DNA from 2 places in the Deinococcus seoulensis genome. Region 2 is predicted to be linked to the other one. Evidence: riboswitches for the same ligand, from Rfam matches in the RefSeq annotation. Region 2 holds a riboswitch; the other holds the start of a gene.

Region 1 (9,681 bases), on a different contig from region 2:
GCCGGGCGGCTCCCGGCGCGCTGGCCGTACGCGCTGCGGCTGGCGGTCGCGGCGACCGTGCTGGCGGAACTGGGCACCCTGCCAGTCATTGCGGGCACGTTCGGGCAGGTGCCGCTGGTGGGCCTGCCCGCCAACCTCGTGGCGGGCGTGATCATGGCGGCGCTGGTGCCGCTGGGCTTCCTGGCGGGGCTGCTGGGGCCGCTGGCCGCGCCGCTGAACCTGATCAACGGGCCGCTGGCGTCGGCGCTGCTGCTGGTCGCGCAGACGTTCGGGCAGGCGCCGGTCCTGACCTGGGGCGTGATCGGCCCGGCGGGGTTCGTGGCGTTCGTCACGGCGGCCGGGGCGGGCTGGTTGTGGCTGCTGGGGCGCGTGCCGGGCCGCGCGGTCATGGGGACGGTGCTGGCGGGCACGCTGCTGACGGCGCTACCCGGCTGGGTTCGGCCCGCGCAGGACATCGTGTTCCTGGATGTGGGTCAGGGCGACTGCACGCTGCTGCAGCTGCCGGGTCTGACGGTCCTGATCGACGCGGGCGGCTCGGTCGGCAGTGACTACGACGTGGGCGGGCGCACGGTCGTCCCGGCGCTGCGGGCGCTGGGCGTGCGGAAACTGGACGTGGTGATCGCCACGCACGCCGACACCGACCACATCGAGGGCGTGAGCGGCGTGCTGCGCGGCATGCCGGTCGGGGAGGTGTGGATCGGGCAGCGCAAGACGGACGATCCGGTCCTGACGGCCGTGCTGAACGAGGCGCAGGTGCGCGGCGTGCCGGTACGCGAGGTGCGGCGCGGTGACCACGTGCAGGCGGGCCGCGCAGCCCTGACGGTCCTGTGGCCCCCCGGCAACGCGTGGAGTACCGAGGACAACAACAACAGCGTGGCCGTGCGCCTGGATGTGGGCGACTGGCACGCCGCGTTCCTGGGTGACCTGCCCGCCCACGCCGAGGCGGCGCTGAACCTGGGGCGGCTGAACCTGCTGAAAGTCGCGCATCACGGCAGCCGCTACAGCACGGGCGAGGCCCTGCTGGCGCAGGCGCGCCCGGCCGACGCCGTGATCAGCGTGGGCCGCAACACCTACGGCCACCCTCACCCGGACGTGCTGGGCAGGCTGGCCGCCGCGAACACCCGCGCGTGGCGCACCGACCAGAGCGGCACGATCACCTGGCCGCTGCCGTAAGGGGCCACTGCCGCAAGGCGTGTGGGCTGCGGGGAGGATGTTCCCGCAGCCCACACGCCACCAATGTGTTTCAAACGGAACCCGCTTCGACTCCTACTCGCTCTGCTGCGCAGCTCTACGAGTCCGCTCGGACCCAGCGGCTTTATAAGCCATTCAATCCGAGTCCGTTTCAGTCGGTGGCGCTGGTTTTCAGGTCCTCGGCCCTGGGGGCCAGTCCGGCGCGGCTGGTCAGGGGACGTTCCGGGAGGATCAGGGTGGCCAGGAAGGCGAGGCCGACCAGCACGGCGGACACCAGGAACACCTGATCGATGGCGCCGGCCATCACGCCGCGCAGGGCGTCCAGGATGGGCTGGAGCAGGTTGCCGTCGCCCAGTTTGCCCAGGCCCGCGCCGAGTTGCGCGGTGGCCTGCGGGCTGGTCAGGAGGTTGGGGTTGGTGATGGCTTCCTGCACGGGGGCGGGCAGGTCGCGGGCCTGGGCGGGCAGCTGCGCGGCGAGGTTGGCGTTCAGGTGGGCGTTCACGAGCGCGCCGAACAGGCTGACGGCCAGCGTGCCGCCGATCTGCCGGAAGAACTGGTTGCCGCCGGTGGCGCTGCCCAGTTGCTCGCGCGGCGCGGCGTTCTGCACGGCCAGGGTCAGCTGGCTGTTCACGGGGCCGAGGCCCAGGCCGAGCAGGACCATGATGCCCACGGCGAGCGGCATGGCGGTGGTGGTGCTCAGGGTGGTGGCGAGCAGCAGCGCGCCGGTGGCGATCAGGCCGCCGAGCAGGATCAGGTTCTTGTAGCGGCCGGTGCGGCTGACGATCTGCCCGCTCAGGGTGCTGGTGAGGATCATGCCGAACATCAGCGGGGCCAGGGCGAGGCCGCTGCCGCTGGCGCTGGAGCCGCGCACGCCCTGCATGTACAGCGGGAGGTACAGGATCGCGGCGTACATCCCGGCGCTGGTCATGAAGCCCGCGAAGGACGCGACGGCAATTCCACGGTCTTTCAGGAGGCGCAGGTTCAGGATGGGGCGTTCCTGGCGGGCGCTGTGCAGGGCGTACCCGGTGAACAGCACGAGCGTGCCGATCAGCAGACTCAGGATGACCGGGCTGGTCCAGGCGTACGTGCCGCCGCCCCATGACAGCGCCAGCGTGAGGGTGGTGACGGACGCGCCCAGCAGGAACGCGCCGGGGGTGTCGAAGCGGGCGTGCGCGGCGGGGCTGTGCGTGCTGGGGGCAGGCAGGCGGAAGAAGCGCCAGATGAAGTACGCGGCGAGCAGCGCGAAGGGCAGGTTCACGAAGAACACGCTGCGCCAGCCCAGGTGGTCGGTCAGGAAGCCCCCGACGAGCGGCCCCACGACGGAACTGACGCCCCAGACGGCGCCGGTGTAGCCCTGGTAGCGGCCGCGTTCGATGGGCGTGAACAGGTCGGCGATGGCGGTGAAGCTCATGGCCATCAGGGTGCCGCCGCCGATGCCCTGCACGGCGCGCAGAATGATCAGGCCTTCCATGTTCTGCACGAAGCCCAGGCCGACGCTGCCCAGCGCGAACACGGCGATGCCGAGCAGGATCAGGGGGCGGCGGCCGTAGCGGTCGCTGATGGTGCCCACGATGGGAATGGTGATGGTGGTCGCCAGCGAGTACGCCGTGAACGCCCAGGCGTACAGGTGGAAGCCGCCCAGGTCGCTGATGACGCGCGGCATGGCGCTGCCGACGACGGTCAGGTTCAGGCTGGAGAGGAACAGGACGGTCAGGATGCCGACGAACGCCAGGATCTTCTCGCGTTCGTTCAGGCCGCTGTGCGTGGCCGGGGTGGCGGGGGTGGGGGGTGTGGTCATGCGCGTTCTCCGGTGGGGGCGGGTGAGGCGTTCAGCGCTTCGTCCAGGGCGTTCAGGGCGTTCAGTGCGGCCTGGACTTTTTCCGGGGGCAGGTGTCCGAAGTGGGCCTGCACGATGTCCTGGCCGGTGGCGCGGGTGCGGGCGCGGGTCGCCTCGCCCTGCGGGGTGAGTTGCAGGCGTTGCAGGCGCAGGTCGGCGGGGTCCGTGACGCGCTGCACGAGGCCCGCGCCGACCAGTTTGGTCACGATGCGGGTCACGGTGGGGGCGGGCAGGTTCTGGCGGGCAGCGACCGCGCCGGGCGTGTCATAGCCGTCCATGATGCTGGCCAGCACCAGCAGTTCCTTGGTGTTCAGGCCCAGGGCGCGTTCCAGCGGTTCGTCCAGCGCGTGCTTGAAGCGCCGTGAGAAGCGCAGGGTGGTGCGCACCAGCAGGTACAGGGCGTCGCCGGGGTCGCCCGGGCCGGTGCCGGGGTCGGGGTAGGGGGAGGTCGCAGCACTCATTTCATCTGGAAGTATTCCAGATGGAAGGACGCACAATCGCGCCCTTCGTCACAGAAGCGCGAGTGTCCATCCCGCCCGGACGCCCCTACCGGGCCGGACTCGCCACCCGCAGCGCCTGCACCTGCGCCATGCCGTCCACCTGCTCGGCCAGCCGCACACCGCCCAGCAGATGCAACGCCAGCGCACGCCCCAGCCAGGGCAGCGCGTCGTCCGGCAGGTCCCCGGGGTCGAACCACCCCACCTCCGAGGTCTTCTCCAGCGGGCGCGGCGTTCCCACCCAGGTGCGCGCCTCGAAGAACACGTCCAGCCCCTGTGAACCGTCCAGGTCGTAGCGGGCCACGCCCAGGCAGGCCAGCGCCGCCGGGTCCAGGCTCACGCCCACCTCCTCGGCCGCCTCACGCGCCGCCGCGCCCGCCAGGGTCTCTCCCGCCTCCACATGCCCGCCCGGCAGCCCCCACAGGCCGTCCGCGTACGACGCGCCGCTGCGCCGCCCCAGCAGCACCCGCCCCTGACCGTCCAGCAGCACCGCCCAGGCCACCAGATGAAACGTCACGCGATCCCCCGCGCCTGCCGCACGTCGGACAGCTGCTCGGTCACGAACACACCCCGGTTCAGGTGCGCGTCCAGCAGCGGCGCCAGCCACGGCAACGCGTCGTCCGGCAGGTCACCCGGCGCGAACCACGCGACCTCGGAGGTCTTGTGCAGCGGCTGCGGCACGCCCACCCAGTCCGGCGCACGGAACAGGAAGTCCGTGCCCTGCGCGCCGTCCACCTCGTACCTCCGCACGCCCAGCACCCGCAGGCCGGTCGGGTCCAGGGTCAGCCCCACCTCCTCCCAGACCTCACGCGCCGCCGCCTCGGGCAGACCCTCGCCCGGCTCCACCTGACCGCCCGGCAGGCCCCACAACCCGTGCCCGTACGCCGACCCGTCCCGGCGGCCCAGCAGCACCCGGCCCCGCTCATCCTGCACGACCACCCACACCAGCAGATTCCGCATGACCCAGCGTGGCACGCGCCGCGCCCCGCAACCGCAACAGGTGACGCAGGACACCCCCCACGCGGCCTGCGCTATCCTGCCGGATGCGTCACCGGGGGTGCCTGCCAGGAATGGCGGGCTGAGACTTGACCCCAAAGAACCTGATCCGGGTCATACCGGCGGAGGGAGCGTGACCGGCAGCCCACACCCCACGTGTGGCGACTGCCCACCGCTTCCCCTCGTGACGCGAGGGGACTTTCTTATGCAGACCAAACTGACCGTACTTGCCGCACTTGCCCTTGCCAGCGCCGCCAGCGCCCAGGCCACCCTGACCGTCATCACGCACGACTCCTTCGACGTGGACAGGAAGCTGATCGCCGCGTTCGAGACGCAGAACCGGGCGAAGGTGCGCTTCATCAAGGGCGGCGACGCCGGGGAACTCCTGAACCGCCTGATCCTCACCCGCCGCGCCCCGATTGCCGACGTGGTGTACGGCCTGGACAACAGCCTGCTGCCCCGCGCCCGACAGGCCGACCTCCTCCAGCCCTACAAAAGCCCCGCACTAAGCCGAGTGCCCGCCGCGTACCGCCTGAGCGAGGACGGCCTGCTGAACACCGTCGACTACGGCTTCGTCGCCCTGAACTACGACCGCGCATGGTTCGAGAAGAACAAGGTCGCCCTGCCAAAAAGCCTCGACGACCTGAAAACCCCCACCTACGCGCGACTGACCGTCGTGCAGAGCCCCGCCACCAGCAGCCCCGGCCTCGCGTTCCTGCTCGCCACCGTCAACCACTACGGCGAAGCAGGCGCCTGGAACTGGTGGCGCGCCGCCCGCGCCGGAGGCATGAAAGTCACACGCGGCTGGAGCGACGCCTACTACAAGGACTTCACCCGCAACGGCGGCCGCTACCCCATCGTCCTCAGTTACGCCAGCAGCCCCGCCGCCGAAGTCTTCTACGCCGACGGCTTCAACCCCACCAAACTCCCCACGCAGGCCCCCACCGCCAACCTCTTCCTGCCCGGCAGCACCTACACCCAACTTGAAGGCGTCGGCATCCTCAAAGGCAGCAAACAGACCACCCTGGCCCGCAAATTCGTGGACTTCATGCTGAGCGCACCCGTCCAGACCGACATCCCCACCCGCATGTGGATCTACCCCGCCGTGAAAGGCACACCCCTGAACCCCGTGTTCACCTTCGCGCAGGAACCCCAGCCCACCCCCATCAAGACCGAAGTCGCCGCCAACCCCCAACGCCTCGTGGACGCCTGGATCACACAGGTCCTCCGGGCACGATGAGGACGCGGGAGGCAGGAAAAATAACCCCCTCTGCTTCGCAGGACCCCTCAGTCAGCTTCGCTGACAGCTCCCCTCAAGGGGAGCCTGAAAACATGCTTCTGCCGAAGCTGAACAAGTAGAACCTGCCCACATGCACCCAGACACCCTGCCAACCAACCGAGACAGCAACCGAGCCCGTCGCCACTGGCCCTCATCACTCGGGGGCGGCCCCTCGCTCATCTTGATTCGCTGGCCTAGGCGCACTCGCTCATGGGCGCGCAGCGCGCGGGGCGCGCGCGGCGTGACCGGAGGATGGCGTCTGAGCAGGAACCATCACCGCCAATTGCTACCGGCCGAATCAGAGAAATACCTGCCCAGTGCCAACGCAGGCTCCCCCGTCCCCCCTGGGGATGGGGGCTGGGGGGTGGGGCAACCCGCCGCAGGCGCCCACCCATGACCCCTTCACGCCTGCAAGGCTGGCTCCTGGCCGTTCCCGGCCTGATCTTCGTGGCCGTGTTCCTCGTGCTGCCGCTGGCCCGGACGCTGTCGGAGGGCGGCGTGAACCTGTCGGTGTGGGCGGACCCGTACTTTCAGGGTCGGTTGTGGTGGACGCTGGCGCAGGCGGGCGTGACGACGCTGGCGGCGCTGCTGGTGGGGGTGCCGCTGGCGTTCCTGCTGTCGCGGTTCGAGGTGCGGGGGAAGGCGTTGTTCCTGCGGCTGTTGCTGCTGCCGTTCGTGACGCCGACGCTGGTGGCGGTGCTGGGAATCAGTGCGCTGCTGGGGCCGCAGGGGTGGGTGACGCAGCTGACGGGCGTGGACCTGAGTGACACGCCGGCGCTGCTGCTGCTGGGAAACCTGTTTTTTAACCTGCCGGTGATGGTGCGGCTGGGGTATGCGGGGTTCTCGCGGGTGCCGGTGAACGCGGTGGGCGCGGCGCGGTCGCTGGGTGCCTCGGCGTGGCGGGCGGCGCTGGGGGTGGCGTTGCCGCTGGCGTTGCCGGGCGTGCTGGCGGGGGCGGTGCTGGTGTTCCTGTACTCGGCGTTGAGTTTCGGCCTACCGCTGGCGCTGGGTGGCGAGCGGTACGGGACGCTGGAGGTGGAGATCTACACGCTGACGGCCCTGCAACTGCGCCTTTCGGAGGCGAGTGCGCTGATCGTGGGGCAACTGCTGTTGACGCTGGTGGCGACGGCCGCGTACGTGCGCTTATCGGCGGGCGGGGTGGGCGTGGCGGCGGGCGGACTGCCGGGAGCACGGGGTGGGGCGCGGGCGGCGCTGCTGGGCCTGGGGGCGCTGGTGGTCGTGGTGTGCTTCGCGCCGCTGCTGGCGGTCGTGGTGCGGGGTCTGCTGGGGTCCGGCGGCCCGACCCTTGCTTACTGGCAGGCGATCCTGGCCGACCCGGACACGCCGCTGCTGGCGTGGAACACCGTGCGCTTCGGGCTGCTGGCGCTGCTGGGCGCGGGCGTGCTGGGCGGCCTGTACGCGCTGGGCGCGTGGCGGGCGCGTTCGCGGGTGCTGGACCTGATCTCGCTGCTGCCGCTGATGGTCTCGCCGGTCAGTCTGGCGGTCGGGTACCTGCTGGCGTTCCCGGCGCTGGCCGCCACGCTGCCCATGCTGATCGCGGCGTACACGCTGCTGGCGCTGCCACTGGTGGTGCGCTCGGTCCTCCCGGCCCTGCGGGCCATTCCGCCCCGCCTGCACGAGGCGGCGCGGTCCCTGGGCGCCTCGCGCGGCGCGGCGTTCCGTTCGGTCACATTCCCGCTGGCGTTCCCGGCCCTGCGGGGCGGCGGGGCGCTGGCCCTGGCGACCGTGCTGGGCGAGTTCGGCGCGACCCTGGTCCTCTCCCGTCCCGAATGGGCGACCCTGAGTACCGGCCTGTACGAACGGCTGGGCCGCCCCGGCGAACGCAACCTGGGTGAAGCCTGCGCGCTGGCGACCGCGCTGCTGCTGCTGTCCACCCTGGCCTTCACGCTGCTGGACGGCGGCGAGGGCGAGGTCACGTGAGAGAATCCGGCATGACCGATCCTCTGCCCGCGCAGCTGTCCGCGTTCGTCCAGAAGCAGGGCATCGTGGTCGATCCGGAGTTCAGCCTGCATCCCAGCGGGGTGCATTCCGTGGTGAACTGCGTGTTCAGCGCGCAGGCCCGCTTCGAGGTCGTGGTGCTTCCCCTGCTGAAACGGCTCGATGACCGCCTGCCGGACGTGCCGGAACTGACCTTCCAGACGTTTGTGAACGACGTGGACTCGCTGGGCGTCCAGGGGTACGCCGAGGACATTCTGCGCAACCGGCAGCAACTCTCAGGTCGCCTGAAGGTTGAGGTGGCGCGCGAGGTGGCGGCGTTCTTCATCCGGCACCGCATTCAGACGACGGCCGATTTCCAGAAGCTGAAGAGCTGCGCAGCCGAGCATCTGGTCCTCGTGAAACTGGTGCAGGACGTCAAGGGCATCGGGCCGACGCTGGCGCACTACCTGCTGTGGCTCATGGGCCGCGAGGACCACGTCAAGGTGGATTCCCTGTTGACTCGCCTGTTCGCCCGCATCGGTGACTGGCAGCCCCGCCTGGGGCACGACGCCGACCGGGTCCGCATCACGGAGGCCATACGCGAGGTCGCCACTCAGATGGGGACCACGCCCGCCCGCCTCGACAACGCCCTGTGGCAGTTCGAGAGCCGCCGAAAAGCTGACAGTCATGCCTGATCCTTCCCCTGCCCTGTCCCTGCGCGACATTCAGAAATCGTTCGGTGGGGTGCAGGCGGTGCGGGGTGTGTCTCTGGACGTGGCAGCGGGTGAGACGGTGGCGCTGCTGGGTCCGAGCGGCTGCGGCAAGAGCACGGTGCTGCGGGTCGTGGCAGGCCTGGAGCGGCCGGATGCGGGGTCGGTTGCGGTGGCGGGCCGGGACGTGACGGCCCTGCCGCCGGAGGCGCGGCACGTGGGGCTGGTGTTTCAGGATTACGCGTTGTTCCCGCATCTGAGTGTGCTGGGGAACGTGGCGTACGGGCCGCGCGTGCGGGGGGCGGGGCGTGGGGTGGCGGAGGCGCGGGCGCGGGAGGCGCTGGCGCTGGTGGACCTGCCGGGGTTGGAGGCGCGGCGGGTCGCGCAGCTGTCGGGGGGGCAGGCGCAGCGGGTGGCGCTGGCGCGGGCGCTGGCGACGGGTTCGCCGCTGCTGCTGCTGGATGAGCCGATGTCGAACCTGGACGAGCGGCTGCGCGCGGAGTTGCGTGAGGGGTTGCGGGCGTTGTTCGCGCGGGTAGGGGCGGGGGTGCTGCTGGTCACGCATGATCAGCGGGAGGCGCGGTCCCTGGCGGGGCGGGTGGCGGTCATGCGGGCGGGGGAACTGGTGCAGGTGGGGGGGGCGGAGGAGGTGTTCGCGTGGCCTGCGTCGGCGTGGGTGGCGGCGTTTCTGGGAGAGTCGAACCTGCTGCCGGACGGGCCGGGCTGGGTGCGCTTCGTGCCGGAGGGGGCGCTGCGGCCCGGTGTGGGCGAGGCGTGGCCGGTGACGGCGCGCCATTCGGTGGAGGGGGGCGTGCAGGTGACGGTCACGCACGGGTGGGGGCCGCTGACCCTGACGCTGAGTGCGCGGGAGGCGGCCGCGCTGGACGGGAGCACGCTGCGCCTGAGCGTGGATGAATCGGGTGTGCGGCGCCTGCCGGAGGACCGGGCGTGATCGCGTGGGTGCTGGTGGGGGGGCGGCTGGTGGATTCACCGTTGCTGGCGGCGCTGCCCCGTCCGGATATCGTGGTCGCGGCGGATGGTGGGGCGCGGCACGCGGCGCTGCTGGGCATGTGGGGCGTTGGCGTGCGGGTGGACGTGTGGGTGGGTGATTTCGACTCGTCAGCGGGCGTGTTCGTGGACGCGCCGCGTGAGGTGCACCCGGCAGCGAAGGATGAGACGGACGCGGAACTGGCGATCCGGGTGGCGCGCGCGCGGGGCGCGACGGAACTGGTG
Region 2 (9,681 bases):
CAGCGCGCGGGCCAGCTCGGGCCACGCGCGCAGGCTGCTCAGGGCGGGGGCGTGCAGGGGCGTGCCGCGCAGGCGCTCGCCGTCCGGGGTGAGGAGGCCAGCGGCGGCCCGCCACGCCGCGCCGGGCCGGTCGGCGTCCAGCACGGTCACGCGCAGGCCCGCGCGGCCGAGGGTGAAGGCCGTGACCGCGCCGATCAGGCCGCCGCCCACCACGATCACGTCCGGCGTTCCGGCCACGGTCACAGGGGTCCCTCCGGGTCGGGTACCTCCGGGTCGGGCAGGCGCACCGCACCTTCGGGTGGGCTGCTGGGGCTGGCGTGATCGCGGGGCAGCATGCGCCCGGCCAGGAAGGCGGCCCGGCCCGCCTGCACGCCCAGCGCGAAGGCGTACGCCATGCGTTCCGGGTCGCGGGCCTCGGCGACGGCGGTGTTCAGCAGCGCGGCGTCCGCGCCGAGTTCCAGGGCCTGCGCGGCGTCGCTGGGCACGCCCAGCCCGGCATCCACGATGATGGGCACCTGCGCGCCGTCCAGCACGGTTCGCAGCAGTTCGGGGGCGCGCAGGCCCCGCCCGGTGCCGATGGGACTGGCGAGCGGCATGACGGCCGCGCACCCGGCGGCCTCCAGCGCGCGGGCCAGCACGGCGTCCGCCTGCACGTACGGCAGGACCGTGAACCCGTCGGCGGCCAGCGTCTCGGCGGCGCGCAGCGTGCCGACCGGGTCGGGCAGCAGGTGGCGGGCGTCGGGGATGACTTCCAGTTTCACCCAGTTGGTGCCGGTGGCGGCGCGGGCCAGCCGCGCGACCCGCACGGCCTCGTCGGCGGTGCGGCACCCGGCGGTGTTCGGCAGCAGCTGGTAACGGTCCCAGTCCACGGCGTCCAGCAGGCCCGCGTGACCGGGGGCGTTCAGTTCGACGCGGCGCACGGCGACCGTGACGATCTGCGTGCCGCTGGCCTCCAGCGCGGCGCGCATGACCGTGAAGTCACGGAACTTGCCGGTGCCCAGCAGCAACCGGGACGTGAAGGTGCGCCCGCCCAGCCTGAACGGGTCGGCAGGCGCAGTGTGGGCGGGTTCAGCCGCCGCCGATGATGCGAACGATCTCGATGACATCGTCTTCCTCCAGGGGTCGGTCCGGGGCCTGCGCGCCGGGGTAGAAGTCGTCGTTCACGGCCACCGCCACGCGCGCCGGGTCGATGTTCAGGTCGCGCAGCAGGGCGTGCAGCGTCAGGTGCGGGCGGTGCGGGTGGGCGGCGCCGTTCACGAGCACGCGCGGGCCTCCCCGGCCGGGGTGGACGTGACGGGCAGGGGCGGCAGCGCGGCCAGCAGCTCTGCGGCGGCGCGGGCGGGGTCCGGGGCGTCCAGCACGGCGCGCACCACGGCCACGCGGGTCGCCCCGGCGGCCAGGACCGCGTGAATGTTCGGGGCGTCGATGCCGCCGATGGCGTACCAGGGCAGCGGTGGGTTCAGGTCGGCCACGGCGCGCACGTACTCCAGTCCGGCGGCGGCGCGGCCCGGTTTGGTGGGCGTGGCCCAGACCGGCCCGGCCGCGATGTACGCGGGCGCCTGGGCGAGTGCGGCGTGTGCCTGCGCGGGCGCGTGCGTGCTGAGGCCCAGCATCAGCCCCGGCGCGAGGGTGCGCGCCCAGGCGGGCGGCAGGTCCCCCTGCCCCAGGTGCACGCCGTCCGCGCCGATCGCGGCGGCCACGTCCACGCGGTCGTTGATCCACAGCGGCACGCCCCGCGCGGCACTCAGCTCACGCATCCGCTCACCCAGGGCGATGTACGCCCGCGCCTCCCAGTCCTTGCAGCGCAGTTGCAGCGTGTCCACGCCGCCGTCCAGCGCGGCGGCCACGCGGGCCAGGAACTCGCCCTCCGGCTGCCCGGCGCGGGGGGTCGCCACGAGGTACAGGCGGCCCGGCTTCACGCCGCCGGACCTCACGCCCGCTCCTCGCCGGACTGCTCCGGGCGGGGCAGGTACACCTCGCTGCCGTGCGCGCGGAATTCCTGCGCCTTGGCTTCCAATCCGGCCAGGATCTCAGGCGTGCGCAACTCGTGGCTGAGTTTCATGGAGCAGAACTGCGGGCCGCACATGGAGCAGAAGTGCGCGGTCTTGGCCGCCTCGGCCGGGAGGGACTCGTCGTGCAGTTCGCGGGCGCGGAACGGGTCGAGCGCCAGGTTGAACTGATCCTGCCAGCGGAACTCGAACCGCGCCCGGCTGATGGCGTTGTCGCGGGCCTGCGCGCCCGGGTGGCCCTTGGCGAGGTCGGCGGCGTGCGCGGCGATGCGGTAGGCGATCACGCCGTCGCGCACGTCCTGCCGGTCCGGGAGGCCCAGGTGCTCCTTCGGCGTGACGTAACACAGCATGGCCGTGCCGTACCACGCGATCTGCGCCGCGCCGATCGCGGAGGTGATGTGGTCGTAGCCGGGCGCGATGTCGGTGGTCAGTGGCCCCAGCGTGTAGAACGGCGCTTCCTGGCACACGTCGAGCTGCCGGGTCATGTTCTCGCGGATCAGCTGCATGGGCACGTGGCCGGGGCCCTCGATCATGGTCTGCACCCCGTGGTCCCAGGCGACGCGGGTCAGTTCGCCCAGCGTGCCCAGTTCCGCGAACTGCGCGGCGTCGTTGGCGTCCTCGACGCTGCCGGGGCGCAGTCCGTCGCCGAGGCTGAAGGTCACGTCGTACGCGGCCATGATCTCGCAGATCTCGGCGAAGTGCGTGTGCAGGAAGTTCTCGCGGTGATGCGCGAGGCACCACTTGGCGAGGATGCTGCCGCCGCGCGACACGATGCCGGTGCGGCGCCGCACGGTCAGCGGCAGGTGGGCCAGCCGCACCCCGGCGTGCACCGTGAAGTAGTCCACGCCCTGTTCGGCCTGCTCGATCAGCGTGTCGCGGTACACGTCCCAGGTGAGGTCCTCGGCCACGCCGCCCACCTTCTCCAGCGCCTGGTAGATCGGCACGGTCCCGACCGGCACGGCGCTGTTGCGCACGATCCACTCGCGGGTCTGGTGAATGAAGCGCCCGGTCGAGAGGTCCATGATGGTGTCCGCGCCCCAGCGGGTCGCCCAGACGGCCTTCCCGACCTCCTCCTGGATGGAACTCGTGACGATGCTGGTGCCGATGTTCGCGTTCACCTTCACCCGGAAGTTCCGGCCGATGACGGTGGGTTCCAGTTCCGGGTGGTTGATGTTCGCGGGAATGACCGCGCGGCCGCGCGCGACCTCGGCGCGCACGAATTCCGGCGTGATCTCGCGCGGCGTGGCCGCCCCGAACCCCTGCCCCGGATGCTGGTGCGTCAGGTCGAACGCGGCCTCCTGGCGCAGCGCCTCGCGGATCGCCACGAATTCCATCTCGGGCGTGATCTGGCCGCGCCGCGCCGCCTGAAGTTGCGTGACCGCCTGCCCGCTGCGGGCGCGGCGCGGGGCGGGCACCTGCGGGAACGGCAGCGGGCCGTCCCGGTCCAGTTCCGGGCGGCAGCGGCCCGGCAGGGCGTCCAGCGCGGCGTGGTCCGCCAGCCAGGGCCGGGCGGTCACGAGGCCCCGGCGCAGGTCGACGGTCTGCGCCGCGTCCGTGAAGGGGCCGCTGGTGTCGGGCAGCAGCAGCGCGGCGTTCGGGACAGAGCGGGTCAGGTCGCCCAGGCGTTCCAGCGTGGGTGAGAGCGTCACGCGGCGCGCCGGGACGCGCACCTGCGGGTGCAGGGTGCCGCCCAGGTACACCTTCTGGCTGGCCGGGAACGGCTCGGTCAGGTCGGAATCGGGCAGCAGCGGGCCGGACAGCAGGTCGGTCGCCTGATCGGACGTGAGCTGGGCAGCGGCGCGGCGGGTGGAAACGGACGGATCTGAAACGGTCATGGGAACTCCCCGGCTGGCGCGGCGGCGCAGCAGAAACAGAGCGAAGAAACAGGGCAGAGAAACAGGGCGAGGGTGAGGGGGGCCTGCGGCGCCACCGGGCAGCACTGGGCAGCAGGGCAGGCCGCGCGGGGCCACGGAGAGGCCCGGCGTTCGGGAGCGGCGGCGTGCCGCGTTCAGTGCGTGTGGGTCAGGTTGGGTTCGTTCAGGCGTTCGGCGGTTTCAGCGCAACAAAGACGGCCCCCTCCCGTGCGTGGAGGGGGCCGATGATCCTGGGGCGGCGCGGGGGCCGCAGCAGTGAGCTTCAACCGTCACTCTCCCTCCGCTGGTGCAAACCAGATCAGGTTCCTAGGGTTGAACACGCTGTTCTCTCAGCCGCGCGCCAGATGCGCGGCACCCCTGGTGACTGCCCGGAGTGTACACCGGCCCGCGCGGAATGCAAGCCCGGCGCGCCGCTCAGCCGGACAGGCCGGAGCCCGCGTCACCGGACGGCGCCGCGCCCGGCAGGCTGAGCGGCAGGTCCAGCAGGTCCGGCAGCAGGGCCGTCATGGCGGGGTCCAGTTGCGCGCCCGCCTGCCGCTGCACGCGCCGGTACAGTTCGTCCGGGCTGGGGGGCGCCTGGGCGCCGGGCGGGTCGCTCAGGGTGTCCAGGGTGTCGATCAGGGCGAAGGCGCGGGCCAGCAGCGGAATCTGCTCTGCGCTCAGTCCGTCCGGGAAGCCCTGACCGTCCCAGCGTTCGTGGTGGTGGCGGATGACGGCCAGCGTGTCCGGGTGCAGCCCCCCGACCTGCCGGGCCAGGGTCTCGCCCGCCTGCGGGTGCGTGGCGTGCGGGCCGACCGTGAGGCCGATGTCGTGCAGGGCCGCGCCGTGCAGCAGGGCGCGGCGGGCCGGTTCGTCCAGGTTCAGGGTGCGGGCCAGTCGCGTGGCGAGCGCCATGACGCGCCGGGTGTGGCCGGGGCGTTCCAGGCCGCGCGTTTCGAGGCTCAGGCCCAGGGTCAGCAGCGCCCCGGTCTGCGCGTCCTGAAGTTCGGCGCGTTCTCGGGCGCGTTCCAGCGCGGAGAGGACGTGCGGGGTCAGGATGTCGATCAGGTCGGCGTCCTCGGCGCCGAAGGGTTCGTCGCGGGTGAAGCACACCACGCCCAGCGGTTGCCCGCGCAGGTGCAGCGGCGCGGCCATCATGGCGCCGCCCGTCAGGAACGCGGGGCGGTGAATGCGGCTGGTGCCGCGCACGTCCACGACGCGCAGCGTCTCGCGGCCCTCCAGCGCGGCCCACGCGAGCCCCTGCCCGCGCGGGAGGGTCACGCGGCCCTCGGTCTCGCTGACGCCCAGCAGGTGCCGGGACACCAGCCGGTCGCCGCGCGGGTCGTACTGCAGGAACACGATCTCGCGCGCGCCGAGCAGGGCGCGGCTGGTGCCGGTCACGGCCGCGATGACCTGCTCGGTGCTGAGGGCGCCGCGCAGCGTGCCGCTCAGGCGGGCGAGCGCCTCCAGTTCCCGCTGCTGCCGGGCCGCCAGGACGCGCCGGGCGCGGGCGCGCAGCAGCGCGGCGACCTGCTCGGTGAAGGTGCGGGCGGTGCGCTGCGCGTCCGGTCCGAACGGCGGGCCGGGCGCGACCCGGTCGAGGTTCAAGAAGGCCATGACCAGGCCGTCCACGGCGACCGGGACGCCCAGCGTCTCGTGAATGCCGTCCACGGACAGGTGCCGGAAGGACTCCTGTCCGGTCACCTGCGCCTCGACCTCGCTGGCGGCGTGGGTGTTCACGCGGACCGCCTCGCCGCGCAGGACGCGCGGCGCGCCCGCCTGCCAGTCGCCGGGCGGCCCGGCGTACCAGCGCAGCAGGCTGGCCGGTGAGCGCCGCTGTCCCAGCAGGTCGTCACTGAACCCGGTCTGGGCGCACAGCAGGAAATCCCCGCGGTTCAGGACGTACAGCGTGCCGCTCTGCGCGCCCGGAACGTCCTGCACGGCGGCCTGCAGCAGGGCCAGCCAGTCGGCGGCGTCCGGGTCGTGGTCGCGGGCCAGCAGGGCCAGGGTGCGGCGGGCGGCGAGCGTCACGGCCTGCGTCTGGTCGGTGCCGGGGTCGATCTCCACGCGGTTGCGGCCGGCGGCCTTGGCGCGGTACAGCGCCGCGTCCGCGCGGGCCAGGGTCGTCTCGCCGGGCTCGTCGGGTTGCGTGAGGGTCCACCCGGCCGAGAGGGTCACGGGTTGCCCGCCCCCGTCGATCTGCTGCGCGGCGCTCAGGCAGCGTTGCGTGACCATCAGGCCCTGCTCGGGCGTCAGGCCGCGCAGGATCAGCGCGAACTCCTCGCCGCCCACGCGGTACACGCTGTCCTGCGGGCGGACGCTGCGCAGCAGGACCTGCGCGACCTCGCGCAGCACCCGGTCGCCCGCCGCGTGCCCCAGGCGGTCGTTCACCTGCTTGAAGAAGTCCACGTCCAGCGCCACGAGGTGCTGCCCGGCGTCCAGTTCCGCGAGATCCAGGTCGAACTGACGGCGGTTGTTCAGGCCGGTCAGGGCGTCCGTGAACGCGGCGCGGCGCAGGTCCAGCAGGGACTCGAGGTGCCGGGCGCGCAGGTGCACGACCAGCAGCACGGCGCTCAGGGCCAGGACGTTCACCAGCATCAGCGGGCCGTACACCCGCTGGAACAGCGGCGCGCCGCCCGGTTGCAGCAGCAGGCCCACGCCGTTGAACACGAAGATCAGCGGCAGCAGCGTCCACAGTCGCGGCTGCGTGAACAGGCGCAGGCCCACGCGGCGGTGAATGACGCCCGCGATCAGCAGCGCCGCCAGCGCCGACATGATGGCCGGCCCGACCCCCGCGCCGCCCAACACGGCGCGCATGATCAGCACGGGCAGCAGTGCCAGCGTGCCCCAGCCCGGCCCGAACAGCAGCGTGAGCAGCACGGCCGGCAGGTACCGCAGGTCCACGAAGATCCCGGACGACAGCGGCAGCGGGTACAGCATCAGGGTCACGCCGGTCAGTCCGGCCAGCAGCGCGTACGTCAACTGGCGCGCGCGGGGTGGGCGGGGCGGCCACGCGCGCAGATCGGCGCTGAGCAGGACGGCCGCGACGAGCGCCACGCCCAGGCCGCTCAGGAGCGTCAGCACGTCGTGCCACATCATGGGCAGCGGCGCGCCTGGCGTGAGCTTCCAGCCGTCGACATTGCACCCAGTGTAAGCGGAGCGGCGGGGCGCGTGACAGGCATCTGCCCCTCCCCCCCGGCGGGCCTCCCTGCGCGCGGCGCACCTTCATGAAGGGGGCATTCGCCCACGTCTGGACGGTCGGCCGGCGTGGTGTAATGGCGACTTCCGGTTTCGCCCCGCGACGCCGCAGTTCCCCTGTCAGTTTCCCCTGGCAGTTCCCTGGAGGCCCCCCATGACCCACCCGACCGACACCCGCCCGCCCCGCCCGCTGGACCGTTACTTCGGGATCAGCGCCGCCGGGAGTTCCGTGCCGCAGGAACTCCGCGCGGGCCTGACGACCTTCCTGACCATGAGTTACATCCTGTTCGTGAACCCGCAGGTGCTGGGCAGCGCCATCACCGTTCCGAACGCGCCGCTGCAACTGCTGATGACCACCGCCATCGCCGCCGCGTTCGGGTCGCTCGCCATGGGCCTGATCGCCCGCTACCCGTTCGCGCAGGCGCCGGGCATGGGCCTGAACGCCTTCTTCGCGTTCACGGTCGTGCAGGGCATGGGCGTGCCGTGGCAGACGGCGCTGGGCGCGGTGTTCATCTCGGGCGCGCTGTTCGTGATCCTGAGTGCGGTGGGCGCGCGGCAGGCGATCGTGCGGGCCATTCCGCTGAGCCTGAAGTTCGCCATCACCGCCGGGATCGGCGCGTTCCTGGCGTTCCTGGGCCTGCGCAGCGCCGGGATCGTGGTCAGCAACCCCGCCACGCTGCTGGGCCTGGGTGACCTGAGCGCGCCCGGCGCGTGGCTGGCCGTGGCGGGCCTGATCATCAGCGCGGCCCTGATGCGCCGCCGCGTGAACGGCGCCGTGCTGATCGGGATTCTGGTCACGTCGGCCGCCGCGATCCTGCTGAAACTTCCGGTGTTCGCGGGCGGCCCGGACGGCGCCATGCAGGCCTTCCCCGGCTTCGGGGGTCGCCTGCTGGGCGTGATCGACACGCCGGTCTGGCCGGGCAGTCTGGTCGGGCAACTCGACCTGGCCGGGGCGTTCGGGCTGGGCCTGCTGAGCGTGGTGTTCACGTTCTTCTTCGTGGATTTCTTCGACGCGACCGGCACCCTGACCGGACTGGCGCAGAAGGCCGGGTACCTCGACAGCAACGGCGACATGCCCCGCGCCCGGCGCACCTTCGCGATGGACGGCCTGGCCGCCATGTTCGGCGCGTTCATGGGAACGAGCACCACCACCGCGTACGTGGAGAGCGCCAGCGGTATCGGTGAGGGCGGCCGCACCGGCCTGAGCGCCGTGACGGTCGGGGGTCTGTTCCTGCTGAGCATGTTCCTGTGGCCGCTGGCCGCCGCGATTCCCGGCGCGGCCACCGCGCCCGCCCTGATCCTGGTGGGCGCCCTGATGATGGAAGGCATCCGCCACATCGACTGGGACGACCTGGGCGAGAGCCTCCCGGCGTTCCTGACGATCATCGCCATGCCCCTGACCTTCTCGATCGCCAACGGCGTGAGCTTCGGCGTGATCACGTACTGCGCCGTGAACGCCCTGACCGGACGGGCCCGCCGCGTCCACCCGATCCTGTACGGCGTGGCGGCGCTGCTGCTCGCCCGGTACGTGTTCCTGTCGGAGGGCTGACCCCCGACCACGCCCGCCCCCCCCGCAGCTGTTCAGGCGGGGGGGCGTTTCATGCGGACTCCGGATCAGGTGGCCGCGTGGGTGGTGGGTTTCGGGAAGCTGATGTAGAAGGTCGCGCCGTCACCAGGGTGACTTTCGGCCCAGACCTGCCCGCCGTGCCGGGTGACGATGCGTTTGACGTTCGCGAGACCCATGCCCACGCCCGAGAATTCCTGCTCGGTGTGCAGCCGCTGGAACGCCCCGAACAGCCGCTCGGTGTAGCGCGGGTCGAAGCCCACGCCGTCATCCTGCACGAACACCACCCAGTGGTCGCCGCCGTCGCGCGCGCCGACTTCCACGCGCGCACGCTCGCGGCCCGAGGTGTACTTCACGGCGTTGCTGAGCAGGTTCTCGAAGGCCAGCATCAGCAGTTGCGGGTCGCCGCGCACGACCGGCAGGTCCCCCGCGATCCACTCGATCTCGCGGCCCTCGGTTTCCGGGGCGATGTTCGCCCAGGCCCGCAGGACCACCTGCGCGAGGTTCAGGTCCCGCACCTGCAACGAGGTCTGGGCGACACGCGCCAGTTTCAGCAGTTCGTCGATCATGCTCTGAAGGCGCTGGGTGGCGCCGTCGAGGACGCTCAGCAGGCGGCGGTCCTCCTCGTTCAGGCGGGGATTCAGGCGGCGGCGCAGCAGGGTCAGGAACCCCTGGATGTGCCGCACGGGGGCGCGCAGGTCGTGCGAGACGGACCCGATGAACGAGTCGAGTTCGTCCATCTCGCTGCGCAGCGTCAGGGTGCGCAGCGCGACCTCCTGCCGCACCTCGGCGTCCAGGTCCGCCTCGCGGATCTCGGCGTGGCGGCGCTCGGTGACGTTCTCATGCGTGATCAGCAGGAAACGGGTGTGCCCGTCGTCGAAGGGCGTGGCGGTCAGCTGGAACCAGCGTTCCTCCTGCGGGCTGTGGCAGGGGTACTCGATGCTGAACGTGTCATCCTCGCGCGCCAGGACGCGCCGCAGGCCGCTGGCGACCTCCTGGCCCTCGTCGGCGCAGGGGCCACTGGCGTTCTCGCACACGCGCAGGTAATTCACGCCCG

What was found. A riboswitch is a leader RNA that binds a small molecule or an ion and turns the genes downstream of it on or off. The one in region 2 is predicted to bind thiamine pyrophosphate.
Region 1: it holds a riboswitch for thiamine pyrophosphate, as region 2 does, so the genes downstream of both, IEY70_RS10820 (thiamine ABC transporter substrate-binding protein) here and thiC (phosphomethylpyrimidine synthase ThiC) in region 2, are expected to answer to the same signal.

The regions. Positions count from the first base shown of each region.
Region 1 covers NZ_BMQM01000013.1:68,014-77,694, forward strand. Annotated here, with positions in the region: gene IEY70_RS10795 (DNA internalization-related competence protein ComEC/Rec2) at 1-1,173, shown strand, start outside; gene IEY70_RS10800 (MDR family MFS transporter) at 1,343-2,989, opposite strand; gene IEY70_RS10805 (MarR family winged helix-turn-helix transcriptional regulator) at 2,986-3,489, opposite strand; gene IEY70_RS10810 (NUDIX domain-containing protein) at 3,575-4,042, opposite strand; gene IEY70_RS10815 (NUDIX domain-containing protein) at 4,039-4,485, opposite strand; TPP riboswitch at 4,569-4,670, shown strand; gene IEY70_RS10820 (thiamine ABC transporter substrate-binding protein) at 4,727-5,761, shown strand; gene IEY70_RS10825 (ABC transporter permease) at 6,194-7,741, shown strand; gene IEY70_RS10830 (DUF8548 family protein) at 7,753-8,433, shown strand; gene IEY70_RS10835 (ABC transporter ATP-binding protein) at 8,426-9,400, shown strand; gene IEY70_RS10840 (thiamine diphosphokinase) at 9,397-9,681, shown strand, end outside.
Region 2 covers NZ_BMQM01000014.1:92,315-101,995, reverse strand. Annotated here, with positions in the region: gene IEY70_RS11430 (NAD(P)/FAD-dependent oxidoreductase) at 1-243, opposite strand, end outside; gene IEY70_RS11425 (thiazole synthase) at 240-1,106, opposite strand; gene thiS (sulfur carrier protein ThiS) at 1,069-1,257, opposite strand; gene thiE (thiamine phosphate synthase) at 1,254-1,934, opposite strand; gene thiC (phosphomethylpyrimidine synthase ThiC) at 1,931-3,844, opposite strand; TPP riboswitch at 4,141-4,252, opposite strand; gene IEY70_RS11405 (diguanylate cyclase domain-containing protein) at 4,298-6,961, opposite strand; gene IEY70_RS11400 (NCS2 family permease) at 7,215-8,609, shown strand; gene IEY70_RS11395 (sensor histidine kinase) at 8,675-9,681, opposite strand, start outside.